2 regions of the Luteimonas sp. TWI596 genome follow, and region 1 is predicted to be linked to the other one. Evidence: riboswitches for the same ligand, from Rfam matches in the RefSeq annotation. Region 1 holds a riboswitch; the other holds the start of a gene.
The links. A riboswitch is a leader RNA that binds a small molecule or an ion and turns the genes downstream of it on or off. The one in region 1 is predicted to bind cobalamin.

Region 1 (5,278 bases):
ATCGCGATCAGGCGCCGCACGCCGCTGTCGCGCATCGCGGCGATCGCTGCACGGGTCGCATCAGAGAACACCGTCGTCGGCCTCGGGCTGGCGACGCCCAGGCTCATCACGACCGCATCGTGCGCGGGCATGCGTTGCGCCAGGAAGCGGGCGTCGTCGGGGCGGCCGACTACGATGTCGACGCCCGCTGTGGCGGTGAGCCGATCTGCCGACCGCGTTTGCGCCGTGACCCGGTGGCCGCGCGCCACCGCCTGCGCGACCAGCCGTGTGCCCACGCCGCCCGACGCGCCCATGACGAATACGCGCATTGCTGTCCCTGCCAAGCCGGTGCCGGCCGACAGTCTCGCAGATGCCGGGCGATGCGGCCGGGGGGGGGGGGGGGGGCGAGGCGGCCCGCCCCCCCGCGACCGGCACCGCGTCAGCGCGCGAGCGGCTGCCAGCGCAACGCCAGGCCGTACTCGCGCCCGGGCTGGCGGTACCACGCCACCGTCTCGTAGTCCTTGTCGAGCAGGTTGGTCGCCCGCGCCTCGAGCGTCCACGCGGGTGCGAACGCCCACGCCGCACGCAGGTCGAGGGTGCCGTAGCCGCCGACGCGCAGCGTGTTGGCGGGGTTGTCGTAGCGGCCGCCGGCGCCGCGCAGCGTAGTGCCGATGCGCAGGTCGCCAAAGCTGCGATCGATGTCGAGCCGGCCGCTGCTGCGCGCGCGTCGGGCGAGCAGGTTGTCGCGGTAGGTGCCCTGGCTGCGGTCGCGCGGGTCGACGTGACTCAACTCGGTCGACAGGTCCCAGCCGGCGAGGGTGGTCGCGAACGTCAGCTCGGCGCCACGGATGCGGGCCTCGTCGATGTTGCTGCCGCGACCGACATAGTCCGGCGGCGGGTAGACGAACACAATCAGGTCGTCGATGCGGCTCTCGAACACGTCGAGCGACCAGCGCCACTGGGCCGCCTGCTGCGAGATGCCGAGATTCACGCTTTTGGCGCGTTCCGGTTTGAGGTCCGGGCTCTCCGAACCGGGGAAGTACAGGTCGTTGAAGGTCGGGGCCTTGAAGCCGGTCCCGGCGCTGGCGGTCACGCGAAGGCCGTGGGCCAGCTCCATGCCCCAGCCCAGGCTGCCGGTGCCGTGGCCGCCGAACTGCTCGTTGTCGTCGTGGCGCAGGCTCGCCTGCAGGCGATGCGCGCCGAAGCGGCCGCGGTACTCGACGAACGTGGCGTAGTTGTCGCGCGCCGTCACCGCGTAGCGGGTGTCGCTGTCGACTTGGTCGGCCTGCCAGTCGAAGCCCAGGCTCAGGCCCTGGGTCGGCGCCAGGCCGAAGTCGGCCTGCACCGAGGCGGTGTCGCGGCGGGTGTCGATGCGGCCGACATGACTGCGCGTGCCGGTGTCGGCATCGCGGAAGGAGGTGCTCGACTTGTCGTAGGCACGGCCGGCCTGCGCGGTCAGGCGCACGACGTCCGAGGGCGCGTAGGTCAGTGTTCCGCCTGCCACCTGCTGCACGATGTCGGCCTCGTTACCGCCGAAGAGGCTGCCGTCGAACTGATTGAACGCGTCGGCATGCAAGGCATGACCTTCCAGCCGCAGCGCGTCGGTGAGCTGCACGCCGGCGCGCAGGTTCAGCGAACGGTTGCGGTAGCCGTCGCGGTCGGGCTCTTCGACGAAGCACCCCTGGAACAACGCCGACGAGCCGCGGCAGGCATCGATGCCGTCGGTGCGCTGGAACGCTGCATCGACACCGAACCAGCCCCGGCCGCTGCGGCCGCCGATGCCGGCGCTGGCTTCGCGCAAGCCGTGGCTGCCGGCGCCGATTCGTGCGTGCGGCGCAATCGCGCCGTCGTGGCGGCGGGTGAAGATCTGGATGACGCCGCCGATCGCTTCCGAGCCGTAGAGGCTCGAACGCGGGCCGCGTACGATTTCCACGCGCTCGATCTGGTCGACCGGCAGGTCCTGGATCGCCGGCATGCCGGCGGTCGCGCTGCCGATGCGTACGCCATCGACGAGCACCAGTACGTGGTCGGATTCGGCGCCGCGCAGGAAGATCGAGCTCAGCTTGCCCGGGCCGCCGCTGTTGCCGATCTGGATGCCGGCGCGGCCGCGCAGCAGCTCCGGCAGGTCGCGCGCCTGGCTGCGTTCGATCTCGTCGCGGTCGATGATCTGCGCCGGCACGAGGGTGTCGGCCAGCGCGGTCTGGGTGCGATTGGCGGTGACGAGCACGGCGTCGAGTTCGCCGGGAGCGGCGAGCGCCGACGGAGCGAGCAGGGCAGTGGCGATCGCCACGGTCAAGGTGCGGAACGGCATTGCGGTCTCCTTGCGCGCGCGCATCGAACGCGCGGCGGGCGGGCGAAGATCGCGGGAACGGGCGCACACGGACCGCCGTCCAGGCGCAAGGCGCACCCGGAACGTCGTCGCAATGCCCGCCGCATCGCAATCAGGTGGAACTTCGAGGCCGGTCTCCGGACTTGCGCGTGGGCGGTCTGAGCCCAGGCGTCGCGCCTTCCCGTGCACAGGGCACAGTGGCGAGAAGCGACGCTTGCACACGCTTACCGTTGCGGGGGCAGTGCCGGAATGGGGTTGCCTCGCGGCGCCCGCACCGGCTTCCCGTTTCAACCCAGGCAGGCCGGGTCACCGCGAAGCAGGCGCGATTGTACGCCAGCGCTCGTCCGGTTCAGCGTGCGTCGGGGTCGCCCGGCATCGCGTCGTCGCGATCGGCCGCGTCGTGCACGATCGTGGTGACCGGGCCGCCCGCGGTCCGTGCGCGCGGGTCGGGCAGTTGTGCGGTCGCCGCTTCGGCGGCCTCGGTCAGCTGCAGACGCCGAGCTTCGGGGACCTCCTGCCAGTGGCAGTCCAGCAGCGCGCCCTCGATCGAGTACAGCAGGTTGAGGCTGGGTCGGAAGCCGGCCCGGCGCACGCGCACGAAGGCCTCGACCGCGCCCGCTGCTTCGAGGTCCTCGCGCGTGCGCAGCCCCACCTGTCGCAGCCACGCCGCCGACTTCGGCCCGAGGTTGCGCAGCTTCGGCGCGCTCAACGCGCGTGCTCGACGTAGAGCCGTGCGAGCGCCTCCAGCCCGGCCTGATCGTCGGCGTCGAACCGGGCCGGCAGCGGACTGTCGAGATCGAAGACGCCGATCAGGCGGTCGCCGTCGACCAGTGGCACGACGACTTCAGACCGCGACGCAGCATCGCAGGCGATATGGCCTGCAAAGGCGTGCACGTCGTCGACCCGCTGGGTCTGCCGGGTGCGCGCTGCGGCGCCGCACACGCCCTTGTCGAGCGGAATACGCACACAGGCCGGCAGGCCCTGGAACGGGCCGACGACCAGTTCGGTCCCGTCGTAGAAATAGAAGCCGACCCAGTTGAGGTCGGGCAGGGCGTGGTAGACCAGCGCCGAGAGGTTCGCGGCATTGGCGATGGGGTCGGATTCGCCGTGCAGCAGAGCGCGGGCCTGTGCCGCGAGCGCGGCATACTGGTCGGCCTTGCTGCCGCTCAGAGGTGTGGATGTGAACATGTCGCGCAGTGTAGCAGCGGGGTCGCACCCGCCCGGCCGCGCCGTCGCTGGCGTCCCGATAGGCGCACCGGTATGAGCGCGCGCACGTGCCTGGTCACCGGGACCGATACCGGCATCGGCAAGACCCACGCCAGCGTGGCGCTGCTGCAGGCCTTGCGTGCCGATGGTCGCCGCGCGGTCGGCATGAAGCCGGTCGCCAGCGGCTGCGATTGGCAGGACGGTGGCTGGCGCAATGAGGATGCGCTGGCGCTGCAGGCCGCCAGCCGGCCCCGGCCGGCATACGCCGACGTCAACCCGGTGGCCCTGCCCGAAGCGACCGCGCCGACCCTGGCCGCACGCGCGGCCGGCGTGATCGTCGATGCCGCCGATCTGCACGCGGCGCACGCGCGGCTCGCCGCGGCGGCCGATGTGGTGCTGGTCGAAGGCGCTGGCGGCTGGGCTGCGCCGCTGGCCGAGGGCATCGAACATGCGGACCTGGCGCGGTGGCTGGGCGGCGCAGTGGTGCTGGTGGTCGGGCTCCGGCTCGGCTGCCTGAGCCATGCCCGGCTAAGCGCACGCGCGATCGCGGCCGACGGCTGTCGGCTTGTGGGTTGGGTCGGCAACCGGATCGATCCAGAGTTCTCGCGCGCAGACGACTATCTCGGCCTGCTTGCCGATGCGCTGCCGGCGCCGTGCCTGGGCGTGCTGCCGTTCGTCGGCGACGGGGGCAGCGCCGACGCGGGCGCCCTGGTGCTCGATCCGGCCTGGATCGACGCGCTGCCGCGCCGGCTCTGATCGAGGGCGTGGCATCCGCGGCATGCGCCGCGGATGCCCGACGTGCTCAGTGCCCCTGGGGCACCGGCGTCGCTGGGTTGCCGTCGTGCCCGTCGGCGTCCGTGGCGGCCACCGCGCCCCGGTCGTGGCTGTGGTCGCGCGCCAGCAGCAGGTAGAACGCCGGCAGCACGAACAGCGTGAACGCGGTGCCGATCGACATGCCGGCGGCGATCACCAGGCCCATCGAGAAGCGCGCCGCCGCACCCGGACCGCTGGCGATCAGCAGCGGCACCATCGCGAACACCAGCGCGGCCGTCGTCATCAGCACCGGTCGCAGGCGGATCGCGGCGGCCTGCTCGATCGCCTCGGCCTTGCTCAGACCTTCGTTGATCTGCAGCTTGTTGGCGAACTCCACGATCAGAATGCCGTGCTTGGAGATCACACCCACCAGGGTGACCAAGCCCACCTGCGTGTAGATGTTGATCGACATGCCGGGGAAGGCCTCGATGCCGGCGAACTGCAGGATGCCCGACACCAGGCCCAGCGCGTTGAGCACCAGCAGTGCGCCGCTGATCGCCATCGGCACGGTGATCAGCATGATCAGCGCATCGCGGAAGCTCTCGAACTGCGCGGCCAGCACCAGGAAGATGATCACCAGCGCGAACGCCAGCGTGATCAGCATCGTGGTGCCTTCCTGCTTGAACTGCCGCGACTCGCCGGCGTAGTCCACGCTGTAGCCCTGCGGCAGCACGTCGGCGGCGATCTCGTCGAGGACCCGCAGCGCCTCGCCCTTGGTCACGCCCGGTCGCGGCGCGAAGGTGATGCCCACCGCATTGAGCTGCTGGAAGCGCTTGAGCGACTGCGGCTGCGCGCTTTCCTTGAACGAGACCACCGTCGAGAGCGGGATCAGCTCGCCGCTGCGGGTACGGGTGTAGTAGTTGCCGAGTTGCTCGGCATTGAGCCGGTCGGCGCGCTGCACCTGCGGGATCACCCGGTAGGAGCGGTTCTGCATCGCGAAGCGATTGACGT
Region 2 (5,278 bases), on a different contig from region 1:
CTTCGGCGAGAGCCGACTGGTCTGCAACGTGCACTGGTACAGCGACATCGTGCAGGGGCAGGTGGTCGGCGCCGCGACCTTCGCGCGGCTGCAGGCCGAACCGGCGTTCCTGGCCGACCTGGCGGCGGCGCGCGACGAGGTCGCCGCCCAACGTGCGCGCGGCGCCCGGCCCGAGGGCTGCGACGCGCAGACCGCCGCGTTGCGCCTGTCGCCGCTGCCGGCCGCCGACGATCGCTGAGGCCGGCGAGCTGCGCGACAATGGCCGCGCGATGAGTACGACACCTGTCCCAGACCCCGATCCGCGGCCCGAACCGCCTGAGGCCCCGCTGCCGAGCGACTGCTGCGACAGCGGCTGCCCGATCTGCGTCTACGACCTGCACGCCGATGCGATGGCCGACTACCGCGCCCGGCTGGCCGCGTGGCGCGCGCGGCATCCTGGGGCCGACTGACGCGCGCGGCCGGGTTTACGCGACCGCTGCGAAGCGCGCAGCGTGCCGGGCCAGGAACGCGTCGGCCTCTGCGCGCAGCCAGGCGCCGACGGCGGCGACGGCCGGTGTGTGCGTGGTACCGGGCGCGGCCAGCAGGCGGAAGTCGTGGCCGTCGAGCGCGGGGCCGAACGGGGCCCGCAGCACGCCGTCTTCCAGGGCGTCGGCGACCAGGGCGACGCTCGCCAGTGCGATGCCTTGGCCGGCGATCGCGGCCTGGATGGCATGCGCTTCGTCGGAGAAGCCGAGTTCGCCGCCGTGCGTGTCCGGCAGGCCGGCGGTTCGGCACCAGCGCGGCCAGTCGGGGGTGTGGGCGTCCTGCAGTCGCCAGGCGTAGCGCAGCCGCGGCACGGTCGCCAGCGCCGTCGGGCCGGCCAGCGCCAGGCCGGGGGCGCAGACCGGAATGAAACGTCCAGGCAGCAGCGGCCAGGTTTCGACCTGCGGAGCCGGTGCGGGGCCGTAGCGGATCGCCAGCTCCGTGCCGCCGGCGGCCAGCCGGACCGGGTCGTCGGCTGCGTGCAGGTGCAGATCGACTTCGGGCGCGGCCGCAGCGAGCGCCGGCAGGCGTGGCAACAGCCAGCGGGCGGCGAAGCCCCGGGTCGTGCTCAGCGTGACCGCGGGGCGGCGCGTCTGCCGTTGCAGGTCGGCGACGGCGGTGGCGATGCCATCGAAGCCGCCGCGCACGCTCGGGTACAGGCGTTGCCCAGCCTCGGTCAGCCGCACCTGGCGTACTTGGCGTGCGAACAGCCGCAGGCCCAGCCAGTCCTCGAGCTGGCGGATGCGGTGGCTGACCGCGGTGGGCGTGAGCGACAGTTCTTCGGCTGCGGCCTTGAAGCTCTGGCGTCGGGCGGCGGCCTCGAACGCGCGCAGTGCGCTCAGCGGTGGCAGGCGGGCGGGGCGATCGTGCATGAGCGCAATTCATCCATCGGACGAGAAAACATCGTTTGTCGGGCTCTGGGCCGGCGCCAATCATGCCGGAGCGCCGCAGTGCGCATTCTCTCCCAGCTTCGCCAGGTGAATCATGCTCAGCTTGCTCCATCTCGACGGCAGTGCCCGTCCCGGTTGTTCGGGCGAGGTCCCGCACGGCTCCCATACCCGCCGGCTCGGCGCCCGTTTCGTCGCGCGCTGGCAACAGCGGCGCCCCGGTGATCGCATCGTCTATCGCGATCTCGCCCTGACGCCGCCGACCCATGTCGACGGACGCTGGATCCATGCTGCGTTCACGCCGCTGGCGCAGCGCACGCCGTGGATGATCGAGCGGCTGTCCGAGAGCGATGCGCTGATCGATGAGCTGCTCGGCAGCCCGCTCGTGGTGATGGGGGTGCCGATGTACAACTTCGGTATGCCCGCGCCGGTCAAGGCCTGGATCGACAACATCGTGCGCGTGGGCCGCACCTTCGGTTTCGATCGCGCGCGCGCCGGTGCGCCGTACTGGCCGATGCTGGCCGGTCAGGGCCGCCGCGCCGTGCTGCTGGGTGCGCGCGGCGATCACGACTATGACCCCGGTGGTCGCAACGCCGGCGACAACCTGGTCGAGCAGGGCGTGATGACGCCGCTGCGCTACATGGGCATCACCGACGTCGACCGGGTCGCGGTGGAATACGACGAGTTCGCCGATGCCCGGCTCGCGGCCTCGATCGCGCGCGCCGAGGCCGCGGTCGATGCGCTGGTCGATCGCCTTGCCGAACAGGCCGATGCGCGGGAGACGGCCGCCGCGGCCACGCCCGCTTGACCGCCCGTGCGGCCGGGGCTACCGTGTCGCCGCCAAGGTTCATCTCTTCATGCGAATGAAGCGATGATTAAAAGGGAAGCCGGTGCGCCGCATGGCGGCAATTCCGGCGCTGCCCCGCAGCGGTAACTGGAAACGACCCCCGTCAACGCACTGGCGCCCGTCCGGGCCGGGAAGCGACGGGCAGTAGGCCCACCACCTCGCAGGTGGCCCGTCCATGAGCCCGAAGACCTGCCTTGGCCGTGCGCACCGACAGGCGCGCACGTACGACCTGGGGCCTCCGCGGGGAGGTGCACGGGCATCGCGCCGCGCACGTCGCGGCCGGTCCCGCACGTCCGCACGCAGGCTCCGGTTCGCCCGAGGGGGCGAAGGTCGGCCGTGTGGCAGGCGGGCGCGCGCAGGCGCGGTGCACGCCATGCGGACCCTTCGTTCCTCAATCCCACGCATTGAGGACGCATCCACCATGACCGGCATCACCAATCTCGGCTTTCCCCGCATCGGCCGCAAACGCGAGCTCAAGCGCGCCGTCGAACGTCACTGGCGCGGCGAGGCCGACGCCGCGCAGTTGCAGGCAGTGGCGCGCGACCTGCGCCTGCGCCATTGGCGCCTGCAGCGCGAGGCCGGCGTCGCCACGCCGCCGAGCAACGACTTCTCGCTCTACGACCAGGTGCTCGACGCCGCCTTCGGCTTCGACGCGATCCCCGAGCGCTACCGCGCGCTGGCCGATGCCGATCCGCTGGCCGGTTACTTCGCGCTGGCGCGGGGTCATCAGCAGGACGGCATCGACCTGCATGCGCTGGAGATGACCAAGTGGTTCGACACCAATTACCACTACCTGGTGCCCGAACTGCAGGCCGGCCAGCGCTTCGCGCTGCGCGACGACAAGCCGGTGCGCGAGTACCTGGAAGCCAAGGCCGAGGGGATCGAGACCCGGCCGGTGCTGCTCGGGCCGGTCACGCTGCTGTGGCTGTCGAAGACCGTCGACGGCAGCGATCGCTTCGCGCTGCTCGATGCGCTGCTGCCGGTGTACGCCGAGTTGCTGGCACGCCTGCACGCCGCCGGCGCGGCCTGGGTGCAGATCGACGAGCCGGCGCTGGTGCTCGACCTCGACCCCGCGGTGCGCGCGGCCTTTGATCGGGCCTACGCCACGCTGGCGCAGGGCGCGCGGCCGAAGCTGCTGCTGGCGACCTACTTCGGCGCGCTGGACGACAACCTGCCGTTGGCCGCGTCCTTGCCGGTCGACGGCCTGCATGTCGATCTGGTGCGCGGGCGCGAACAACTCGATGCGGTGCTCGGCGCGCTGCCGGCCGGGCGCACGTTGTCGTTGGGGCTCGTCGACGGCCGCAACATCTGGCGCACGCGGCTGGACGATGCGCTGGTGCTGGCGCGCTACGCGATCGATGCGCGCGGCGACGATGCGGTCTGGCTGGCGCCGTCGTGCTCGCTGCTGCATGTGCCGGTGGACCTGGCGGGCGAGACCGCGCTGGATGACGAACTGCGTGGCTGGCTGGCCTTCGCCCGGCAGAAACTCGATGAACTGCGCCTGCTGGCCGAGGCGCTGGCCGATCCCGATGCCGCCGAGCCGGCGCTGGCCAAGGCGCGCGATGCGATCGCCGCGCGGCGCGCCTCGCCCCGCGTGCAGCGGCCGGAGGTCGCCGCGCGGGTGGCTGCACTCGACGCGTCCGCGTCGCGTCGCGCGACGCCCTATGCCGCGCGTCGGGCCGCGCAGGATGCGCTGCGCCCGCTGCCGCTGTGGCCCACGACCACGATCGGCTCGTTCCCGCAGACGCTCGAGGTCCGGGAGGCGCGTGCAGCGCACAAGTCCGGCAAGCTGAGCCAGGCCGACTACGATGCGTTCATCGCCGACCAGATCGCGCAGTGCGTGCGTGTGCAGGAAGACCTCGGGCTGGATGTGCTGGTGCACGGCGAGTTCGAGCGCAACGACATGGTCGAGTACTTCGGCGAGCAGCTCGATGGCTTCGCGTTCACCAAGAACGGCTGGGTGCAGAGCTACGGCTCGCGCTGCGTGAAGCCGCCGGTGATCTACGGCGATGTCGCCCGCCCGGCGCCGATGACCGTGCGCTGGTCGCGCTACGCGCAGTCGCTGACCCCGCGGCCGATGAAGGGCATGCTGACCGGCCCGGTGACAGTGCTGCAATGGTCGTTCGTGCGCGACGACCAGTCGCGCGCCGATACCTGCCGGCAGATCGCACTGGCCTTGCGCGACGAGGTGACCGACCTGGAGGCGGCCGGCATCGGCGTGATCCAGATCGACGAACCGGCGCTGCGCGAGGGCCTGCCGCTGCGGCGCGCCGATTGGGCGGCGTATCTGGACTGGGCGGTCGAGAGCTTCCGCATCAGCGCCTCGGGCGTGGCCGACACCACCCAGATCCACACCCACATGTGCTACTCGGAGTTCAACGACATCATCGAGGCGGTCGCGGCGATGGACGCCGACGTGATCTCGATCGAGACCTCGCGCTCGCGCATGGAATTGCTCGAGGCCTTCGTGCGGTTCCGCTATCCCAACGGCATCGGCCCGGGCGTCTACGACATCCATTCTCCGCGCGTGCCCGATGTCGAGGAGATGACCGCGTTGCTGCGCCGGGCGGCCGAGTCGATTCCGGTCGCCCAGCTGTGGGTCAATCCCGATTGCGGGCTCAAGACCCGCGGCTGGCCGGAAACGCGCGCAGCGCTGTCAGCGCTGGTCGCGGCGGCGCGCACGCTGCGTGCGCATGCCGATCGCAGCCGGACGGAGGCGGCCCCCGCCGTGCCGGCCTGACCGCACTGGCCGATGCCGGATGTCGCGACGCGGCCGTCAGCGCCGGCCGACGTCGCGGCGCCCGGCATCGCCGGTCGCCCGCTGGGCCGGGGCGCGGCGCAGTTGCAGGCGGCCGGGCGTGCTGGCGTCGGCCACGATCGGATAGGCCTCGCACAGCGCCCCGACGAAGGCCAACGGCGCATCGCTGCGGAACACACCGGTCACGCGCAGCTCTGTCAGCGACGCGTCCTCGATGACGATCCGCTCGTGGCTGTAGCGGTTGAACTCGGCCACGACCTCGGC

Region 2: linked by a shared signal. The riboswitch ahead of metE (5-methyltetrahydropteroyltriglutamate--homocysteine S-methyltransferase) and the one ahead of btuB (TonB-dependent vitamin B12 receptor) in region 1 are both predicted to bind cobalamin.

What each region holds. Positions count from the first base shown of each region.
Region 1 is NZ_JBDJMU010000008.1:9,027-14,304, reverse strand. It holds gene ABE487_RS07825 (NAD(P)H-binding protein) at 1-308, opposite strand, end outside; gene btuB (TonB-dependent vitamin B12 receptor) at 419-2,290, opposite strand; cobalamin riboswitch at 2,419-2,637, opposite strand; gene ABE487_RS07815 (TfoX/Sxy family protein) at 2,658-3,017, opposite strand; gene ABE487_RS07810 (GAF domain-containing protein) at 3,014-3,496, opposite strand; gene bioD (dethiobiotin synthase) at 3,569-4,270, shown strand; gene ABE487_RS07800 (efflux RND transporter permease subunit) at 4,317-5,278, opposite strand, start outside.
Region 2 is NZ_JBDJMU010000015.1:73,427-78,704, reverse strand. It holds gene ABE487_RS12585 (phosphatase PAP2 family protein) at 1-238, shown strand, start outside; gene ABE487_RS12580 (oxidoreductase-like domain-containing protein) at 270-449, shown strand; gene ABE487_RS12575 (LysR substrate-binding domain-containing protein) at 465-1,394, opposite strand; gene ABE487_RS12570 (NAD(P)H-dependent oxidoreductase) at 1,507-2,217, shown strand; cobalamin riboswitch at 2,236-2,468, shown strand; gene metE (5-methyltetrahydropteroyltriglutamate--homocysteine S-methyltransferase) at 2,678-4,996, shown strand; gene ABE487_RS12560 (FecR domain-containing protein) at 5,033-5,278, opposite strand, start outside.